3 regions of the Geobacillus sp. C56-T2 genome follow, and region 3 is predicted to be linked to each of the others. Evidence: riboswitches for the same ligand, from Rfam matches in the RefSeq annotation. Region 3 holds a riboswitch; each other region holds the start of a gene.
What was found. A riboswitch is a leader RNA that binds a small molecule or an ion and turns the genes downstream of it on or off. The one in region 3 is predicted to bind S-adenosylmethionine.
Positions count from the first base shown of each region.

Region 1 (6,997 bases), 130 kb from region 3:
CTACGCTCTGCACAAAAATGAAGTAGGAGAAACACATGATAGGTGTTACAAAATCCAGACTCCCTTCTGCCCTGCACAGAATTGAAGTAGGAGTCTGCTGTCGGAAACGATCAAAAACGGCCAAAAAAGAACCGCAACGCCTTCACCACTTCCCCCCTATTTGGCATACAACAGAAAGAAAAGGGGGGAAACATCGTGAGCAAAGAACTGGAAAAAGCATTGGAAGGCTGGGTCGCCTCGCGCAAAGAAGGACATGAAACGTTCATCCGCCTGTTTGAACAATGGGGGAGTGATTTTACCAAACAGCTGCAAGAAATCGAAAAGCTGAACAACGGATTTCTCCAAAAGGTGCAAGGCAACTTGGACTACATTGAGCGATGGTTTACTAAGAAGGAGCGGGAATTTGCCGAGCTATTCCGCCGATTTGGCTGACAAAATGGCGGTTGCGCCCATACGCTGGCGCGCGTTCATGAATACGATACAGTAAACGGAGAAGGAGGTGCATCCGAATGGGCTTCTGCGGTTACGGCTTTCCGTATTACGGCTACGGCTATGGCGGTTTTGGCTATGGCGGTGGCTTTGTGTTGATTGTTGTGTTGTTCATCTTGCTGATCATTGTCGGCGCTGCATTTGTCGCTTAACAGACGCGCGCAGTCGATACGGGCCGTTTCGGCGCCACGGAGCGGCTCGTATTTTCTTTCGGTCACGTGCACGCCGAAGGAGCGTTGTCATACGATATAGCAGGAAGAAGGGGGAGGAACTATGGATCAGCAGTTTTTCAAAAACATCGAAAAGAAAACGGGCGTCAACATGAAAGAGATTTTTGAGCTCGCCAACTCGCTGCAAAACGCCAACTTCAGCGATGAAAAAACGGTTCGTCAAGTCGTGAAACGGGTGGCGCAAATCGCCAATCGGAAAGTGCCAAAGGAACTTGAAGATCAAATTGTGAAAACGATCGTCCATAACGGCAAGCAAATCGATTTGAATACGATTGCCAATATGTTGAATAACAAAAAATAAGCGAAAGGGAGCTCTGCGCGTGCAAGCTCCCTTTCGTTCGCTATTCGAGCGGCTTGACCATGGCGACGTGCGGAATGCCGGCATCTAGAAATACATCGGACACGGTTGTATAGCCGAGCTTTTGGTAAAACGGTTCCGCGTGCGTTTGGGCGTTCAGCTTCACTTTTTTCGCCCCTTTTGATTTCGCCAGCTGCTCGATGGCTTCCATGACCATGCGGCCGGCTCCTCGCCCCCGGTAGGAAGGCAAGACGCAAATCCGTTCGATTTTGCCGACCCCTTCGTCGATGAAACGAAGACGTCCGGCGCCGACCGGGATATCACCATCATATAAAACGAGATGAAAGGCGTCATCCTCAAACTGATCGATTTCTTCTTCCTCCGGCACGTGCTGTTCCTCGATGAAGACAAGGCGGCGGACGCGCAACGCGTCTTCATAAAGGGGACGGTCTTTGCTCGTTCCAATGGCGATGTTCATCGGCTACACCGTTTCCTTTCCTCCGACGATAAACGTCTCGTAGACGGTCCACGACCCGTTGTCCAGCTGATAAAGGAGATGGAAGCGATCGACCGTTTCCTCAAAATGGACGTCTTGCAGTTTCAGCTGGCTGTATACATCGGCGTATTCGCCACTCGGCAAGTCCCGGCCGATCGTAATGTGCGGCACGAACACAAACTCCGGCTGCCCGGAAAACAAGCCGCTGTGCAGCTGCTCATGAAGGCGTTCAAGCACGTCGTTTGGCTCCACTTTCAAATAAATGACGTTGCTGGTCGGGTAAAACGAGCTGAATTTCGTCACTTCGATCGGAATCGGAGGCGTTTTCGCTGCGATGCGACGCAGTTCCTTTGTCATCGCTTTCAACTGTTCCTCGTCCGCCTCAAACGGATATTTCAATGTAATGTGCGGCGGGATGAGGGCGTAATGGCTGTCATACCGTTTCCGGTAGGAGTTGGCGAAATCTTGGATTCGTTTGGACGGAAAGATGACAATGCCGTATTTCATTTCAATTCCCCTCCTTGAGATGGTTATCGTTGGACGGCTACAGCGTCAAAATCGTCGATAGCGCCCGAGGCACATCGGGCTGCCAATGCGTCCACGCATGGCCGCCGGCAAACTCATGGTACGTATAGGCAAACCCTTTTTCGACCAACAAATCCCGCGCCTTTCGATTCGGGGTCACAAAGTCGCGCACTTGTCCGTCTGTCGTTTTTACAGCCGTTTCTTCCGAGCCGACGGAATGGTAAATGGCGAGCAGCGACGGATCGCGGAATGAGCGAATGAGCGCCAAGAGCGAATCATCGATGTAGGGAGACTGCATGGCGATTTTTCCGAATGTATGCGGATACAACAGTCCGGCGGTCAACGATACGGTCCCGCCGAGCGAATCACCGATGAGCGCCCGGCCTTTGCCCATTTGATACGTTGGCAGTTCGCGGTCCAAAAACGGAACGAGTTCATGGGCTAGAAAGCGGAGATACGCTCCGTGCTTCGTTCCCGATGGATGATACTTTTCATAGCGGTCGTTTACATTCCGATACGGAATACCGACGACGATCGTGCGGTCAATCGTGCCGTTGGCCATTAACGTTTCGACAGCCGTTTTCATTTTTCCGTACATAAAGTAATCTTTGCCGTCTTGAGCGATTAGTAAAGAATATTTGTAAAGCGGAGAAAAATTGCTTGGCAAATAGACGAGCAGTTCGATTTTCTCCTGAAGCTCCCCGCTATATAGCGCGTAATCGCGCATCGTTCCTGCTGTCATGACCATCCTCCAGTGAAAGCGCAAGTTCATCTGTTATTGTAACATATTTGTACAAAAAATGTTAATCAAGGGCTCGAATTTTTTGTGAATTTGCCGAGTGATGCGCAGCGAAAAAAAGACTTGCAAAAATCGCTGGAATGCGTTACATTTCTTAATAAATAAAATTGCAACAAAATTGAATACCCATCCTGTTCTTATCGAGAGAAGCGGAGGGAACTGGCCCAATGAAGCTTCAGCAACCAGCCGCCCGGCGGCCAGGTGCTAAATCCAGCGAATTGAGCATTCAATTCGGCAGATAAGAAGAAGCATGACCATTGTGTATGGAAAAGTCTTCTTCTTGGAAGACTTTTTTTATTTTCCTTTGTTTCGGCGGCCGTTTTGCCGACCTGTGAGGCAGGGCGGCAGCGAAGCGCTCGGCTGTCGAGAAGGCCAGTGATTTAGTGCAAAATGCTGCTGAGTTCCACCTATTTCTCAATTAGAGAAACTTCAAAGAATCAGCTTTCTTTTCTGAATGAAAATGCCTCCAATTGGTGTGTGACAGCGGTTTTTCACCGGCCTTCGAGACAAGCAGCGAAGCGTTTGGGCGCTGCGGCCGCCGGTCGTTGGGCAAGAGGAATTTTTTTGCAGAAGGAGAGAGATGAGATGGAGAAACTGGAGACGTTGTTAGCGCAAATCGGAAACCGGAGCGAAACCGTGACAGGAACGGTCAACCCGCCCGTCTATTTTTCGACCGCCTACCGCCATGCCGGCATCGGGGAATCGACCGGGTTTGACTACATCCGCACCGGTAATCCAACGCGCAAAATTGTTGAGGAGGCGATCGCAAAGCTGGAAGGCGGCGATCAAGGCTATGCGTTCAGCTCCGGCATGGCCGCCATTCAGACGGTGCTCGCCTTGTTTGAGAGCGGAGATGAGTTTCTCGTATCGGCCGACCTTTACGGCGGCACGTACCGGCTGTTTGAGCGCGGCTGGCGCAAGTACGGTCTTCGGTTCCATTATGTCGATTTTTCCGATCTCGATGCGGTGGAAGCGTGTATCAGCGAAAAAACGAAGGCGATTTTCTTGGAAACGCCGACAAACCCACTGATGCACGAGACCGATATTTCCGCGGTCGCCCAGCTTGCCCAACGGCACGGGCTATTGTTGATCGTGGATAACACGTTTTACACCCCGGTGCTCCAGCGCCCGATCGAACAAGGAGCCGATATCGTCATCCACAGCGCCACGAAATATTTAGGCGGCCATAACGATGTGTTGGCCGGCTTGGTCGTTGCCAAGGGAGAAGCGCTTTGTCAACGCTTGGCCGAGTACCATAACGCCATCGGCGCCGTCTTGTCCCCGTTTGACTCTTGGCTATTGATCCGCGGGATGAAAACGTTGGCGCTAAGGATGCGCCAGCATGAAGAAAACGCCAAGCGCATCAGCGCCTTTTTGCGCCAACATGAAGATGTGACCGACGTCTTATATCCAGGAAGAGGTGGGATGCTGTCGTTCCGGATTGCCGATGAAAAGTGGGTGAACGGATTTTTAAAAAGCTTGCGCCTTATTACGTTCGCGGAAAGCTTAGGCGGGGTTGAAAGCTTTATTACGTATCCGGCGACACAGACGCACGCGGACATTCCGGAAGACATCCGCATCCGAAACGGCGTCTGCAACCGGCTGCTCCGCTTCTCGGTCGGCATTGAACACGCCGATGATTTGATCGCCGACTTGGCGCAAGCGTTCAAAAACATGAAAGAGGTGTGAGCGATGGAACGGGAATGGTCGTTTTCGACAAAACTGCTCCATAACGAATGGAAAGTCGACCGCGCAACCGGGGCGGTGAGCGTGCCGATCCAGCACGCCTCCACGTTCCATCAGTTTGATTTCGACTCATTCGGAAAATACGACTACAGCCGCTCTGGCAATCCGACGCGCGAGGCGCTTGAGGAGACGATCGCCGCCTTAGAAGGCGGTGTGCGCGGGTTCGCGTTCGCCTCGGGCATGGCCGCCATCTCCACGGCGTTGTTGCTCCTGTCCAAAGGCGACCATGTGCTCGTAACCGAAGACGTCTACGGCGGCACGTACCGGATCGTCACCGAAGTGCTGAGCCGATTCGGCATTGACTATACGTTCGTCGATATGACCGATCTCAAGGCGGTGGCGGAAAACATCCGGCCGAACACGAAAGTCATTTATATGGAAACCCCGTCCAACCCGCTGTTAAAAGTGACCGACATTCGCGCTGTCGTCGAGCTGGCGAAAGCGCACGGCTGTTTGACGTTTTTGGATAATACGTTCATGACCCCGGCGCTGCAGCGGCCGTTGGATCTCGGCGTCGACGTTGTCCTCCACAGCGCAACAAAGTTTTTAGCCGGCCATAGCGACGTCGTCGCCGGACTGGCGATCGTAAAAGACGAGGAGCTCGGCAAACAGCTGTACAAATGGCAAAACGCCTTTGGCGCCGTTCTCGGCGTCCAAGACGCGTGGCTTGTGCTTCGGGGGCTAAAAACGCTTCACGTTCGCCTGAAACAGTCGTCCGAATCGGCCATGGCCATCGCCGAGTATTTGCTCCGCCATCCGAAAGTGGAAGAGGTGTATTATCCGGGATTGGCGAACCATCCAGGCCATGATATTCAACGCAGCCAAGCGGCGGGGTTTGGCGCCGTGCTGTCGTTCCGCTTGGCCGATGAGGAAGCGGCCCGGACGTTCGTCCGCCACGTCCGCCTGCCGGTGTTCGCCGTCAGCCTTGGGGCGGTCGAATCGATTTTGTCGCACCCGGCGAAAATGTCGCACGCTGCCATGCCGAAGGAAGAGCGGCTGCGGCGCGGCATTACCGACGGCTTGCTGCGGCTGAGCGTCGGGCTTGAGGATGTCAACGATCTGATCGCCGATGTTGAGCAGGCGCTGTCGTTTGTGAAAGAACGGCCGTCGATTTCGGCGCGCTAAAAGGCGGCGAACGAAAGCTTCGTTGTCGTGGGGGAAGTGATGAACATGGTCATCACGCAAATCTATCCCTGCGCCAGTGCCAACGCCGGCCGCGCCCGGAAGTGGTGAACATGGTCATCACACAAAGCGCGAAAAGAAGGTGAACCAAAGCCCCGCCCGTCGCCGTGCCGCCGTTTTTCCGCCGACCGATGCCGAGGGCGCTCCAATCGTTCAACGTGGTCATCGCAAAACGGAGGGGAAACCACTGCGTACAGCCAGCGGTTGACGCCCATTCCCCCTCAGCACGAAACCGCCATGGAGCGCCTTCGCTCGGCCGTAAACATCACCCCATCCCTGCGCCTCCCGGCAAAACGGCAGCCTTCGCCGAAGAATAGCGCCGCCGCGCCACTATGCAATACGAAACCACCTGTCGCCGTTGCCCCCGCTCTTGCTCGAACCGTTTCAACACAGGCTGTTTCTTTGAGGGAAAGGCGTCTTCCCTTTTTCATGATGAACAGCGATTTTTTTTAAAAAAGTTGTTGACAACGTATATGCTCGTCTATATAATTAAAAATGTGTTCGATAGCGGACAACAATATATGATTCCGTAGCTCAGCTGGGAGAGCGCCACCTTGACAGGGTGGAGGTCGCTGGTTCGAGCCCAGTCGGAATCATCAAGTGAAATCCCTTGAGCCACAAGGCTTCAAGGGATTTTTTATTTTTCTGTTGTTATTCGTTTAAAAATTTACACAAATTAAATATTAAATATTCCAAAACATTAACTATGTATAGGGCGCTATTGAGTGGTAAAATATTCATCATACGGTTTGGAGAGATGCAAGGCCAACCTCAACCTCATGAAAAACTTGTGGATTCCTTGATGATGTGCTCATCGATTCATGAGACATGAACCTCCTTGCAGGGAGTTATAGGCACATTAGTGCTGGATGGGAGCATCTACGTGCAATGTGATTCGGAGCGACCGGCGATGGTAAAAACGTATTACTATCGCTGGTTGTGTTGGTCGGAAGTGATTCTAAAAAACGAAATCAATTCTTTCTTTCATCCCTGTTCGGATGCGGAAAGTGAGTTTACCATTCAACCAGATTGTAAATAGTGATGTTGAAGGGGATGGTTACAAATGATTGATTTACCTGATAAAATCAAGAGCCTAATTCATGAAGAGGAGTATTCTATTGACGATGTAGGAATGTCAGATTCTACAGTCGTTCTGTTTAAGGATAAAGTGCTTAAAATCCAAACCATAAGTGAAGAAGCAGAAAATGAATATCATGTGATGGAATGGTTGC
Region 1 is NZ_VJWB01000001.1:837,689-844,685, forward strand. It holds gene GC56T2_RS04330 (hypothetical protein) at 196-432, shown strand; gene GC56T2_RS04335 (YjcZ family sporulation protein) at 510-641, shown strand; gene spoVIF (sporulation-specific transcription regulator SpoVIF) at 763-1,020, shown strand; gene GC56T2_RS04345 (GNAT family N-acetyltransferase) at 1,061-1,495, opposite strand; gene GC56T2_RS04350 (YjcG family protein) at 1,499-2,020, opposite strand; gene GC56T2_RS04355 (alpha/beta hydrolase) at 2,058-2,786, opposite strand; SAM riboswitch class I at 2,972-3,082, shown strand; gene GC56T2_RS04360 (methionine biosynthesis PLP-dependent protein) at 3,423-4,526, shown strand; gene metC (cystathionine beta-lyase) at 4,530-5,708, shown strand; gene GC56T2_RS04370 (hypothetical protein) at 5,771-5,980, opposite strand; tRNA gene GC56T2_RS04375 (tRNA-Val) at 6,289-6,361, shown strand; gene GC56T2_RS04385 (APH(3') family aminoglycoside O-phosphotransferase) at 6,898-6,997, shown strand, end outside.
Region 1: another riboswitch for S-adenosylmethionine. It lies ahead of GC56T2_RS04360 (methionine biosynthesis PLP-dependent protein); the one in region 3 lies ahead of GC56T2_RS03610 (bifunctional homocysteine S-methyltransferase/methylenetetrahydrofolate reductase).

Region 2 (6,997 bases), 200 kb from region 3:
AGCCCGCTAAGTGAAAATAACCCTGGTTCGTTTCCCGGCTGCAAATACAAATGCTCATCCATCAATTGGAACAGATGAAGTTTGCTATATTCACTGACGATTTGGCCGCTCCGGTCGGCGACAATCATCGTGTTCGTCACACCGGCAGCGGTTTTTTTGGCGACTGAGCCGGCGACGAAATGGACGCCGTATGTTTGCGCTAGGCGGGAGGCGAACGCTTTCGCCCGCACGGCATCGTCATCGGCAATTTCGTCTAGGCGCGCCAAGTCATAGCCGGTCGTCCATAGTTCCGGAAGCACGACGATATCGGCTCCTTCGTTGGCGGCGGATTGCACGGCTGTTTCGGCTCGCTGTTCGTTCGTTTGCGGATCGCCAAACGCGATATCGAGCTGGAGGCAAGCGATGCGGATGGTCATTGTTTTTCACCCCAATGAAAAAATTTGCTTTACATTTTGCTTTTTACGATATATGATGTTGCACTAGAATTTCAAGAATTTTTGAGAAGGTGTGGGCGATGACGATCGAATTTCCTTTTTCCGAACTGCTTGAACAGCTGCCGAAGCAGTTTTTTGCTTCGCTTGTCGCCAAAGTGGGAGAGAAAATCAAAGCCGGGCATGATGTCATTAATTTAGGGCAAGGCAATCCGGACCAGCCGACGCCGAAGCATATCGTTGAGGCGATGCAGCGGGCGGCGGCCAATCCGAAGTACCATAAATATTCGCCGTTTCAAGGCTACTCGTTTTTGAAAGAAGCCGTTGCCGCCTTTTATGCGCGCGAGTATGGAGTTAAGGTCGACCCGACCCGCGAAGTCGCCATTTTGTTTGGCGGCAAGGCCGGGCTTGTCGAGCTGCCGCTTTGCCTCGTCAACCCGGGCGATGTGGTGCTCGTCCCGGACCCGGGCTATCCGGATTACTGGTCGGGAATCGCGCTCGCCCGCGCGCGGATGGAAATGATGCCGCTTGTCGCCGAGCAGCAATTTTTGCCCGATTACAGCGCCATTCCGGCGGCGGTCGCCGATCAGGCGAAACTGATGTTTTTAAACTATCCGAACAACCCGACCGGTGCGACGGCGACGAACGAGTTTTTCGCCGAGACGGTGGCGTTCGCCGCCAAGCACGGCATTGCCGTCGTGCACGATTTTGCTTACGGGGCGATCGGTTTTGACGGCAAAAAGCCGGTCAGCTTCCTCGAAGTTGACGGGGCGAAAGACGTCGGCGTCGAGATTTACACGTTTTCGAAAACGTACAATATGGCCGGCTGGCGCGTCGCGTTTGCCGTCGGCAACGAGCGGATCATTCGGGCGCTTGAGCTGCTGCAAGATCATTTGTACGTCAGCCTGTTCGGCGCCGTCCAAGAAGCGGCGGCCGCAGCACTTCTCGGCCCGCAAGATTGCGTCAACGAGCTTGTCGCGCTGTATGAAGCGCGCCGCAATACGTTCATTTCTGCCTTGCGCGAGATCGGCTGGGAAGCACCGGCGCCGTCCGGGTCGTTTTTCGCCTGGCTCCCCGTACCGAAAGGGTGGTCGTCCGCCGAGTTTGCCGATGTGCTCCTTGAGCGGGCGCATGTCGCCGTCGCTCCGGGCATCGGTTTTGGCGAGCACGGCGAAGGGTATGTGCGCGTCGGCCTATTGACCGATGAGGCGCGGCTCTGTGAAGCGGCGGAGCGGATCGGACGGCTCGGACTGTTTTGAAAAAAATGATTGACAACGGCGGCAAAGGCTGTCATAATTCAAAGTAAATTTGCCATACTCGCCAAAATCGTTTGACAAGTGTATAGTTACGCAAGCATTCTTATCAAGAGCAGGCGGAGGGACGAGCCCAATGAAGCCCGGCAACCGGCTTGGTACATTCAAGCACGGTGCTAATTCTTGCAGCGGAAACGCTGAGAGATAAGAAGAGCGCCATAAACGAATGACGCCTCTTCTTATGAAGGGGCTTTTTTCTTTGGAAAGAGGGATGAATGATGAGTGCAGTGATGGCAACGTATTTGCTTCATGACGAGAAAGACATCCGCAAAAAGGCGGAAGGGATCGCGCTCGGCTTGACGGTCGGCACATGGACCGACTTGCCGGCGTTGGAGCAGGAGCAGCTTCGCAAACATAAAGGGGAAGTGGTCGCCGTTGAGGAGCTTGGCGAAAGCGAGCGGGTAAACGCGTATTTCGGCAAGCGGCTGAAGCGGGCGATCGTCAAAATCGCCTATCCGACGGTCAACTTCAGCGCTGATTTGCCGGCGCTTTTGGTGACGACGTTCGGAAAGTTGTCGCTTGATGGGGAAGTGCGGCTGCTTGACCTTGAGTTTCCGGATGAGTGGAAGCGGCAATTTCCGGGGCCGCGCTTTGGCATCAGCGGCATTCGCGAAAAAGTCGGGGTATATAACCGCCCGCTGTTGATGAGCATTTTTAAAGGCATCATCGGCCGCGATTTGGCGTATTTGACGTCCGAATTGAAAAAACAGGCGCTTGGCGGCGTCGACCTAGTCAAAGATGACGAAATTTTGTTTGATAGCGAGCTTCTTCCGTTTGAGAAGCGGATTACGGAAGGAAAGGCCGCGCTTCGGGAAGTGTACGAACAAACGGGCAAACGGACGCTGTACGCCGTCAACTTGACCGGCAAAACGTTTGAACTGAAAGAAAAAGCGAAACGGGCCGCCGAGCTTGGCGCCGATGTGCTGTTGTTTAACGTGTTCGCCTACGGGCTTGATGTGTTGCAAGGGCTGCGCGAGGATGAAAACATCACCGTGCCGATTATGGCGCATCCGGCGTTTAGCGGCGCGATCACGCCGTCTGAGTTTTACGGGGTCGCCCCGTCGCTGTTGCTCGGCAAGCTGTTGCGGCTCGCCGGGGCTGATTTCGTCCTGTTCCCGTCGCCGTACGGCAGCGTCGCTCTCGAGCGCGAGCAGGCGCTTGGCATCGCCCGGGCGCTCACCGATGACCAAGAGCCGTTTGCGCGCGCCTTTCCGGTGCCGTCGGCCGGCATTCATCCGGGTCTCGTGCCCCTTCTTTTCCGCGATTTCGGCCTTGACAGCATCGTCAACGCCGGCGGCGGCATTCACGGCCATCCGGACGGGGCGATCGGCGGCGGCCAGGCGTTTCGCGCGGCGATCGATGCGGTGTTGGCCGGTCGGCCGCTCCGCGAAGCGGCTGTTGAAAACGAGGCCCTGCGAAAAGCGATCGACCGCTGGGGCGCTGTTGAGGTGGAAGCATGACAAGACAGCTTGTTCTCTTTTGTGATTTTGACGGCACGATTACGGAAAACGACAACATTATCGCCATTATGAAACAGTTCGCCCCGCCGGAGTGGGAGGCGCTCAAAGACGACATTCTCGCTGAGCGCATCTCCGTTCAGGAAGGGGTCGGGAAGATGTTTTCCCTCCTTCCGTCTTCGCTAAAGGGCGAAATCGTCGATTTTCTGCGGGGCACCGCCCGTTTGCGGGAAGGGTTTCGCGAATTCGCCGCTTGGACGAAAGAGCAGGGCATTCCGCTCTATGTGGTGAGCGGCGGGATCGACTTTTTTGTCTATCCGCTGCTTGACGGGATCATCGAACGAGAGCGCATTTTTTGCAACGGCTCCGATTTCAGCGGCGCGACGATCCGCATCACATGGCCTTACGCGTGCGACAGCGAGTGCCAAAACGGCTGCGGCTGCTGCAAGCCGTCGCTCCTTCGCAAGCTTTCCCGCCCGGACGGGTATCATGTCGTCATCGGCGATTCGATTACGGACCTAGCGGTGGCGAAGCAAGCGGATTACGTGTTGGCGCGCGATTTTTTGCTCCAAAAATGCCAGGAGTTTGGCTTACCCCATGCGCCGTTTGCGACGTTTTTTGATGTGATGGATCATTTGCAGCAGGTGGAGGTGATCGTATGAGCCTCGTCGTGCAAAAATGGAACGAGCTCGCCGGGGTGAAGGCCGAGCTTGCCGCCCGCGACTGGTTTTTCGCGACAAGCGGCAATTTGTCGATCAAAGTGACAAACGATCCGCTCACCTTTCTTGTCACGGCCAGCGGCAAAGACAAACGGAAGCAGACAGACGAAGATTTTCTGCTCGTTGATGGCGATGGAAACCCGGCGGAAGACACGCATTTGAAGCCGTCGGCGGAGACGCTGCTGCATGTCGAGATTTATCGGCGGACGAAGGCCGGTTGCGTCTTGCACGTCCATACGGTTGACAACAACCTCATTTCCGACGTGTACGCCCAAAACGGGGAGGCGGTTTTTTCCGGCCAAGAAATCATCAAAGCGTTCGGCATTTGGGAGGAAAACGCCGCGGTGCGCATTCCGATCATTGACAATGACGCCGACATCCCGACGTTGGCCGCTAAATTTGCGAAACATGTCGACGGCGATACGGGCGCGGTATTGATCCATAACCACGGCATCACCGTCTGGGGCCGCGACGCCTTTGAAGCGAAAAAACATTTGGAAGCATGGGAGTTTTTGTTCCGCTGGCAAGTAAAGCGGCTGCTTTTGCAACGGGCTGGCTTGCCAGTTGGTTGATCTATATTCATTTCCAAGGAGGATGAAAACGATGGCAGTCATTAAAGTGAAAAAAACTGGTCAAGTGATTGAGGGAGAGGACAACGTCCGCGCGTTTTTAAACAGCCAAGGTGTCTTGTACGAGCATTGGGATATTACAAAGCTGCCGGAACATTTGCGCGACAAGTATGTGTTAAGCGATGAAGAGAAAGCGGAAATTTTAGCGGCATTTAAAGACGAGATCGAAGACTTGGCGGCGCGCCGCGGCTACAAAACATGGGACATTGTCGCTTTGTCCGACGCGACGCCGAACTTGGATGAGCTGCTGAAAAAGTTTGAACAAGTCCACATTCATACAGAAGATGAAGTGCGCGCCATTACGGCCGGCCACGGCATTTTCATCATCAAAGGCGACAAAGAAACGGGCTATTTCGATGTGGAACTCGAAGCCGGCGATGTCATTTCCGTGCCGGAAGGGAATCCGCACTACTTCACATTGATGGATGACCGCCGGGTGGTGGCTGTCCGCCTGTTCATCGATCCGTCCGGTTGGGTCGCTCATCCGTATGAGGAAACAGAAGAAGGAACCCGCTGAAGCGGCTGTCGCGATACGGCGGAAAACGGCTGATTACTCCGAATCGTCTGCTTTCCCCGCCTTTTTCGCCTAGGCGCGCCGCTGCGCTGACGATCCGGTCGCACAAGGGGCTGACGTCGTCTGCCTTCAAGATCGGCGCAACAGACCGTGCGACAGAAGCAGCCCAACCTGTATACGGCAGAAAAGGGGGCTGTCCCAAAGGGCGCTTTCCCCTCAAGAAAGCTCCCACCTCGTGTGGCAAGGAAGCGGTTAGTGCCTATATATAGCGACGAGAGAGGGTGTCCCGGTCCTTTTGGGACACCCTCTTGTACGATCCATCTCCTTGATGGAAGTTTTGCTTTCTTGTGCACGGAACTCATGTTTCGCGGCCTTTGCATATTATACAAAAAACAGCCCATCAGCGGTTGCGCGAGCTAATCCCCGGCCTCCTAGAAGGCCGGTGAAAAACCACTGTCAACTCCCGATCGGCGGCATTTTCATTCAGAAGAGAAAGCGGATTCTGCAAGGTTTTTCTAATTGAGAAATGAGTGGAATCAGTCGTTTTTGCACTAAATCACCCGCCCCCTAGAGATGGTCAAACGTGTTTGGCCCTTGCCAGGAGGGCGTTTGGTGCGTTCCTAACGAGGCGAAGGCCGGCGTTAAAACGATTGGGTTAAAAATATCATGAATAAAATGCCGACAATAAACGCATACGTTGCTGCTCGTTCGTGTCCATCGCCATGGCTTTCCGGAATCAGCTCTTTGTAAATAATAAACAGCATGGCTCCGGCAGCAAACGCCAATCCATACGGAACTAAGCCGCGAAAGACGGAAGTCAAATAAAAGCCGAGCAGCGAGGTGACGATTTCAACCGCCCCCGTTAACGTGGCGATCAAAAAGGCTTTGAAGCGGCCGATTTGCTGGTTGACTAAAAACAAGGCGACTAGAAATCCTTCCGGCGCATTTTGCAAGCCGATGGCTAAGGCGATCAAATTGCCGATGGAGGAAGCGCTGTCCGAGGCGTAACTGACTCCGACCGACAGCCCTTCCGGAAGGTTGTGCATTGTAATGGCAGCGATAATGAGCAGCGCCTTTTCATCAAATTGCAAGCCGCTTTTTGTATGTTCCAAATCTATATGAGGCACAGTCATTTCAAGCAGCGTTAAAACAAGCACCCCCGCCGCCAATCCGATCAAAAGCGCCCCAAAACCGCCGGTTTGCAATGCTTGCGGGATTAGGCTAGCCATGGAAGCTGCCATCATAATGCCGGCAGAAAAGGCGAGCAACATGTCGCGCCACCGATGGGTGAGCGATTTGGCCATAAACAAAATCGGCACGGCGCCAAGCCCGGTCGATAAGGCGGACAGCACGCTGCCGACCAACACTTCGCTCATCGAATCCCTCCTCCTCATCCTTTATTCTTTTCATATGCGCTGGCAAAGAAAACGTGACAATCGCCCAAAGAGGCGGCGATTTCGTACAAAATTCTGCGATTCCATCTCGTTCTCAGTCAGAAAAGCTTGGCGAAATCAGCCTGCTTTTTTGGCAAAATGCCGCTCATTCCCTTCATCAATCGGAAAACGCCTGAAAAGCAGGGCCGATGCAGCATTTTCGTTAGAGAAATGAGATTGCCCATCGTATACGATGAAATTACCAGCCTCCTAGAAAGCTGGTGAAAAACGGCAGATTCCCTTCATCAATGAGGGAACGCGTGAAAAGTAGGACTGATGAAACAAGGTTTTCGAATGGAGAAATGACACGGCAAAGCCGTATCCACGAGTCAATCCCCGGCCTCCTAGGCGCTGCTACATAGGCTGTCATAAAGCAATTCCGGCTCAATCCCTTGGCAAGCTGGCACGGTGACAAAAAGAGCGATGCCGCCAAAAACAAGCGCGGCTTATATGATAACTTATCATAACGGAATTGGAACGGGGTTGGCGAGAAAAATGCAT
Region 2 is NZ_VJWB01000001.1:907,607-914,603, forward strand. It holds gene GC56T2_RS04665 (carbon-nitrogen family hydrolase) at 1-416, opposite strand, end outside; gene GC56T2_RS04670 (pyridoxal phosphate-dependent aminotransferase) at 515-1,690, shown strand; SAM riboswitch class I at 1,788-1,895, shown strand; gene mtnW (2,3-diketo-5-methylthiopentyl-1-phosphate enolase) at 1,963-3,204, shown strand; gene mtnX (2-hydroxy-3-keto-5-methylthiopentenyl-1-phosphate phosphatase) at 3,201-3,863, shown strand; gene GC56T2_RS04685 (methylthioribulose 1-phosphate dehydratase) at 3,860-4,492, shown strand; gene GC56T2_RS04690 (1,2-dihydroxy-3-keto-5-methylthiopentene dioxygenase) at 4,524-5,066, shown strand; gene GC56T2_RS04695 (ZIP family metal transporter) at 5,705-6,439, opposite strand.
Region 2: another riboswitch for S-adenosylmethionine. It lies ahead of mtnW (2,3-diketo-5-methylthiopentyl-1-phosphate enolase); the one in region 3 lies ahead of GC56T2_RS03610 (bifunctional homocysteine S-methyltransferase/methylenetetrahydrofolate reductase).

Region 3 (6,997 bases):
CGGAATGTGGCGCACCGCTTCGGCGATGGCGCGGATATGGTCCGGCGTCGTGCCGCAGCACCCGCCGACGATGTTGATCCACCCTTTTTCGGCAAAGCGGCGGATTTTTTCCGCGAGCATCTCCGGTGTTTCATGGTAATGCCCTTCTTCGTCCGGCAGGCCGGCGTTCGGGTAACAGCTGACCGCCGTGTCGGCAAGCGAGGCGAGCGTGCGCAAATGATCGGTCATAAACTCCGGGCCGGTCGCGCAGTTTAAGCCGACGGCGATCGGCTTCATGTGGCGGATCGAGATGAAAAACGAATCGATCGCCTGCCCGGCAAGCGTCGTACCCATCGGCTCGATCGTGCCGGAAATCATGAGCGGCACGCGGCGGCCGACCGCTTCAAACGCTTTGGAAATGCCGATGAATCCCGCTTTGACATTCAAGGTATCTTGGCACGTTTCCAAAAGGAGAAGGTCGACGCCGCCCAAAAGCAGTCCGCGCGCCTGTTCTTCATAGGCGGCAACGAGTTCGTCAAACGTCGCTCCGCCCGTGACCGACAAAGTTTTCGTCGTTGGCCCCATCGAACCGGCGACAAAGCGCGGCCAGTCGGGCGTCGCGAACGACTCGGCCGCTTGTTTGGCGAGCTTTGCTGCTTCGATGTTCAGTTCGAGCGCCAAATGGCCAAGCCCGTATTCGTCAAGGACGATGCGCGTCGCCCCGAACGTGTTCGTTTCGATGATGTCCGCGCCGGCTTCCAAGTACGCTTCATGAATGCGGCGGATGACGTGCGGGGCGGTGATGGTCAAGTATTCGTTGCACCCTTCATACGCCTCGCCGCCAAAGTCGGCGGCTGATAAGTTGGCGCTTTGGATCATGGTGCCCATGGCGCCGTCGATGACAAGAATTTTTCGCTGCAGCTGTTGTTCGAAGATGAGGTCAGCCATGAACAACCTTCCTTTCTTTCGTGGCCGCTTCTTTTTCGTGAATGTAGCGGATGAGTTCCACCGTCATGTCGTAACGCAAAAATGGCGTAATTAAATAAATGCCGTGAAACAAGTCGAACGCCGCATCAATGAGCGCTTTGGCGATGGCGATTCCTTCGCGCGCCGCCCGCACCGGGTCGTCACCGCAGGCGGCCATGCGGGCGCGAATCTCATCGGACAACGTAATGCCCGGCACCTCATGATGCAAAAACTCGGCGTTGCGCGCGCTCACAAGCGGCATAATGCCGATGTAAATCGGCGCGTACAAATGTTTTGTCGCTTCGTGCACGGCCACGATTTTCTCTTCCGAATAAATCGGCTGGGTCAAGAAATAGTGGGCGCCGCATTCAATTTTTTTCTCCATCCGTTCGACGGCCTTATCCAAGTGACGGACGTTCGGATTGAACGCCGCGCCGATCGAGAAGTTCGTTTTTTGTCCGAGCGGTTTGCCCGAATACGACAATCCTTCATTAAATTGGCGGATCAAGCGGATTAAATCAAACGACGATAAATCGTACACCGATGTCGCTCCCGGAAAGTCGCCGATTTTTGACGGGTCGCCGGTAATGGCGAGCACGTCGGTGATGCCGAGCGTATGCAGGCCCATCAAGTGCGACTGCAGGCCGATCAAGTTGCGGTCGCGGCACGTAATATGCACGAGCGGGCGGACGCCGAGCCGCTCTTTGATGATGGTCGCGACGGCGGCGTTGCTGATGCGCGGGGTGGCGAGCGAGTTGTCGGCCAGCGTCAGCGCGTCAATGCCGGCGTCATGGAGCGCTTTCGCCCCGGCGAGAAATTTGTCAATGCCCAGTTTTTTCGGGGGATCGAGCTCGACGATCACCGAGCGGCGGGCGCGGACAAGTTCGGGAAGCGGCGTCGCTGATGATGGAATGTCAGATTGGACCGACACCGGCACGGCGCGCCGTTTGACCGTTTTTTCCGTGACCGGCGTCCGGTCTTGCAGCGCCCGCGCCATCGCTTCAATATGTTTCGGCGTCGTGCCGCAGCATCCGCCGAGCAGCCGTACCCCTTGGTCGCGAAACGCTTTCGCCGTTTCCTCAAAGTATTCGGCATTCGTCTCATAGACGAGCCGGCCATCGCGATAGTCGGGGAGGCTCGCGTTTGGGTACGCCGATAAAAAGGCGCGCGTTGGCAGCGGCACTTCCTCGAGCGATTGAAGCATATAGTACGGCCCGAGCCGGCAGTTGAGCCCGACGACATCGGCGCCAAGCGCTTCTAAGCGGGCGAGGGCGTCAGCGAGCGGCGTGCCGTCTTGCAAGACGCCCACTTCATGGAGCGACACATGGGCGATGATCGGCAAGTCCGTCTCTTTGCGGGCGATGGCGAGCACCGTCTCCAACTCTTCTAAATCGTAATACGTCTCGAGCAGCACGCCATCGACCCCCTCGGCGAGCAAGACAAACAGCTGCTCGCGGAACGTCCGCTTCACTTCATCAAGCGGCACGGCGCTTTTGTTTAACGTGCGCAGCCCGCCAATGGTCCCGAGCACGTACGCCCGACCGTTGGCGGCTTGTTTGGCGAGCCGCACCGCCGCCCGGTTGATGGCCGGCACTTCATCTTGCAAGCCGTAGCGGGCGAGTTTCACATAGTTGGCGCCGTATGTATTCGTCTGGATGACGTCGGCGCCTGCCGCGATATAGGCTTCGTGAATATGGACGATGTCTTCCGGTTTCGATAGATTCAATTCTTCAAAACAACGGTCAACGCCATGCGAATAGAGAAGCGTTCCCATTGCCCCGTCGGCGATCAGCACGCGTTGTTTCAGCTCATCAAGCAATCCCATGTTCCATTCCCCCGTTTCTTGGCAAGTAAAAGAAAAAAGCCTTCTAAGAAGAAGACTTTCCGTTCGCTTCTTCTTATCTTCCAGGCTGCTGCCTGTCTGGATTTAGCACCTTGGCCGCGGCCAGGTTGCTGAGGGTTCACCGGGCCAGTCCCTCCCCCTCTCTTGATAAGAATGTCCGTATGCGATTATTAGTTCTTGTTTTGACTATTACTATATAATTTAATGCATTTTCTGAAATTGTTCAATACGGTAAAGAAGAAAATTTGAAAAAATGCAAGGAAGCAAGAAGGGAGCGGCATAGAGAGGGAGAAAAAGATAGGAAAAGGAACGCTCATAATGATATGGGGGGACAAGATATGCCGGTACGTTTACCGATGGAAGAGGAAGTGATGGAGCTTCTCGTCGGCGGTTTTTCTGTTGTCATGTTGATCGCCATCACGACGGTTGTTTTCCTTTGGCGGAAATATCGGGCGCGGCGTTCGGCGTTTTTATGGATAACCGCCCATTTTCTGCTGCACGCTGTCGCTGCCTATTTGGCATGGAGGATCACAGGGTTTGATCTTACCGACGTGCAGGCTTCGGAAGAAATTTCGCTGCTGCTCGGCCAAGCGGGAGTGGCGTGGGGGGCAGGGATGATTTGTTTGTTGATTGGGATGGTGAAGCTTTCAAGATAAGGAAGGGCTGCCGCTCGATTGGTGGCGGCTTTTGTTCCTTTTGGCAACTTTCGGTTCATGGTTGTCATGATTTTTTATTGCCTTTTTTACGCTGAGTATGCTTTCATTAGAAATGACGGAAATAGGTGGAGTAGGGGGGGCGAAGGTGAGCGGACAAGCAATCATCCGCTTTGACCATGTGACGAAGGAATACGATGGGACAGCGGTATTGGACGACGTGAGTTTTGAGATGGAGCGAGGCAAATTTTATACGCTGCTAGGTCCGTCCGGATGTGGGAAGACGACGATTTTGCGGCTGATCGCCGGGTTTATTGAACCGACACAAGGGACGATTTATTTTCACGGGAAGCCGATGAATCACGTTCCGCCCAACAAGCGGCAAGTCAATACGGTGTTTCAAGATTACGCCTTGTTTCCGCATTTGGATGTGTTTGAAAATGTCGCTTTTGGTTTGCGGGTGAAAAAAATGAAAGAAGCGGACGTTCGCCAAAAGGTGAAGGAAGCGCTCCGTTTTGTCAACTTGGAAGGGTATGAACGCCGCCGCATTCAGGAAATGTCCGGAGGCCAGCGGCAGCGCGTCGCGATTGCCCGGGCGATCGTGAATGAGCCGGAAGTGCTGCTTCTTGATGAACCGCTCTCGGCGCTGGATTTGAAGCTGCGCACGGAAATGCAGTACGAGCTTCGCGAATTGCAGCGCCGGCTGGGGATCACGTTTATTTTCGTCACGCATGATCAAGAAGAAGCGCTGGCGATGTCCGACTATATTTTTGTCCTCCATAAAGGGAAAATTCAGCAATTTGGGACGCCGAAAGAGATTTACGATGAGCCGGTCAATCGGTTTGTTGCTGATTTCATCGGCGAATCGAACATTTTGTCGGGGCGCATGATCGCAGACTTTCTCGTCGAATTTGCCGGCCGACAGTTTGCCTGCGTTGACCGCGGCTTTGCGTCCAACGAACCGGTTGATGTTGTCATTCGCCCGGAAGATTTGGAGCTCGCCGCACCGGAAGACAGCCAAATCGTCATTCGCGTCGATTCGCTTTTGTTCCGCGGCGTTCATTATGAAATTTGCGGCTATGATGAAAACGGCAATGAATGGCTCGTTCATTCAACGAAAAAAGCGGAAGTCGGGGAAACGATCGGGCTTCGCTTTGAACCGGAAGCGATTCATGTCATGCGAGCCGAGCGCAGGAAAGGGGACGAAGGATGGAACGGGCATGGCGAAACTGGTATTTGATCCCCTATGCGGCATGGCTGGTGTTGTTTGTTATTGCGCCGCTCGTCTTTCTCGTGTATGAGTCGTTTTTGGATATCGACGGACAGTGGACGCTGGCCAATTATGAAAAGGTGCTGACGCCCATTTATTTGAAAATGATGGCGTATTCGTTTTGGTACGCGCTGCTGATTACGCTCGCCTCCTTGTTGATCGGCTATCCGACCGCGTATTGGCTGACGAAAACGCGGCATAAGCAGCTATGGCTGCTGTTGCTCATTTTGCCGATGTGGGTGAATTTGCTGCTGAAGGTGTATGCGTTTTTAGGGCTGTTCGGCACATATGGATTGGCCAACGCTTTTTTGCAGGCGATCGGCCTCGGGGCGCGCCAGCTGTTGTTCACCGATTTCAGCTTTGTGTTCGTCTCCGTGTACATTTTTATTCCGTTTATGGTGCTGCCGATTTTTAATGCGCTGGAAGAAATGCCGCCGTCACTCATTGATGCCGCCCGCGATTTGGGCGCGTCCGGGTGGACGACGTTCCGCCGCGTCGTGTTCCCGCTCACCCTCGGTGGGGTGAAGGCCGGCTGCCAGGCGGTGTTTATCCCGGCGTTGTCGCTGTTTATGATTACGCGCCTCATTGCGGGTAACCGCGTCATTACGCTTGGCACGGCCATTGAGCAGCATTTTCTCGTCACCCAAGATTGGGGGATGGGGGCGACGATTGCGGTTGTGCTCATGATCGCGATGGCGGTCATTGTCTTTTTGACAGGAAGCGGAAGGAAAGAGGGAAGTCGATGAAACGCACACATCGGTGGGGGCGCGTCTATTTGCTTTTTGTGTTTGCCATCATGTACACGCCGATTGGGTACTTGATGTATTATTCGTTCAACAGCGGCGGGACGATGCACGATTTTCAATCTTTCACACTGGAATGGTATGGCGAGGTGCTATCGGATGACCGTTTGTTGATCATTGTGCTCAATACGCTGGTCGTCGCGTTATTGTCGGCGGCGGTGGCCACGATTTTGGGCGTCATCGGGGCATTGGCCATTTACTATGTCAAGCGGCAGCGGATGAAAAATACGCTGCTTGCTCTCAACAACGTGCTGATCGTCAGCCCGGACGTCATCATCGGCGCTTCGTTTTTATTGTTGTTTACGCTGGCCGGCATCAAGCTGGGGTTTGTGTCCGTGCTGTTGTCCCATATCGCCTTTAGTGTGCCGATTGTCGTGCTGATGGTGCTGCCCAAGCTTGAGGAGATGAGCCCGACATGGATCGATGCGGCGCGCGATTTGGGGGCAGGATCGCGGCAAGTGCTGTCGCGGGTGATCCTCCCGTTTTTGACGCCGAGCATCTGGGCTGGGTTTTTTATGGCACTCACGTATTCGCTCGATGATTTTGCCGTGACGTTTTTTGTGACAGGGAACGGGTTCTCGACGTTGTCGGTCGAAATTTATTCGCGGGCGCGTCAAGGCATTTCTCTATCAATCAATGCGCTGTCGACATTGCTGTTTTTGTTTACGATGCTGCTGGTCGTCGGCTATTACGTGCTCAGTCAAAAAGGCGGCCGCATGTACGGAATAGGGGGACGAAAGTAGATGAAACGGCTCGTTCAAGGGTTTGCCGCTATATTCATCGCCGCGTTCGCCCTGATGTTCATGACCCATCGGCTCAACGAAGCGGAAGGATATGGAGGCGACAAGACGGTCAGCGTGTACAACTGGGGCGATTACATCGACCCGGCGCTGATTCGGAAGTTTGAAAAAGAAACCGGCTGGAAAGTCGTTTACCAAACGTTTGATTCGAACGAGGCGATGATGGCGAAAATCGCCCAAGGCGGCGCGACGTTTGATGTCGCCGTTCCGTCCGATTACGACATCAGCAAGATGATCGAGGAAAACTTGCTTTTGCCCCTCGACCATAGCAAACTCCCGAACTTGAAATACATTGAACCGCGGTTTCTCGATTTGTCGTTTGACCCACATAACCGCTATTCGGTGCCGTATTTTTGGGGGACGGTCGGCATCGTCTACAACCGCGGGATGCTGGGTGGCAAAACGATCACCAGCTGGAACGACTTATGGGACCCGGATTTGCGCAATCAAATTTTGCTTGTTGACGGGGCGCGCGAAGTGATGGGGATGGCGTTAAACAGCCTCGGCTATTCGCTCAACGATACGAACAAGCAGCATCTGCAAGAGGCAAAACGAAAGCTCGACCGGCTTATGCCGAATGTGAAGGCCATTGTCGGCGATGAAATCAAACTGCTTCTTGCCAACGAAGAGGCGGCGGTCGGTGTCGTCTGGTCGGGCGATGCGGCGGAAATCATTTCCGAAAA
Region 3 is NZ_VJWB01000001.1:709,446-716,442, forward strand. It holds gene metH (methionine synthase) at 1-927, opposite strand, end outside; gene GC56T2_RS03610 (bifunctional homocysteine S-methyltransferase/methylenetetrahydrofolate reductase) at 920-2,770, opposite strand; SAM riboswitch class I at 2,841-2,942, opposite strand; gene GC56T2_RS03615 (hypothetical protein) at 3,127-3,444, shown strand; gene GC56T2_RS03620 (ABC transporter ATP-binding protein) at 3,590-4,681, shown strand; gene GC56T2_RS03625 (ABC transporter permease) at 4,651-5,457, shown strand; gene GC56T2_RS03630 (ABC transporter permease) at 5,454-6,257, shown strand; gene GC56T2_RS03635 (ABC transporter substrate-binding protein) at 6,258-6,997, shown strand, end outside.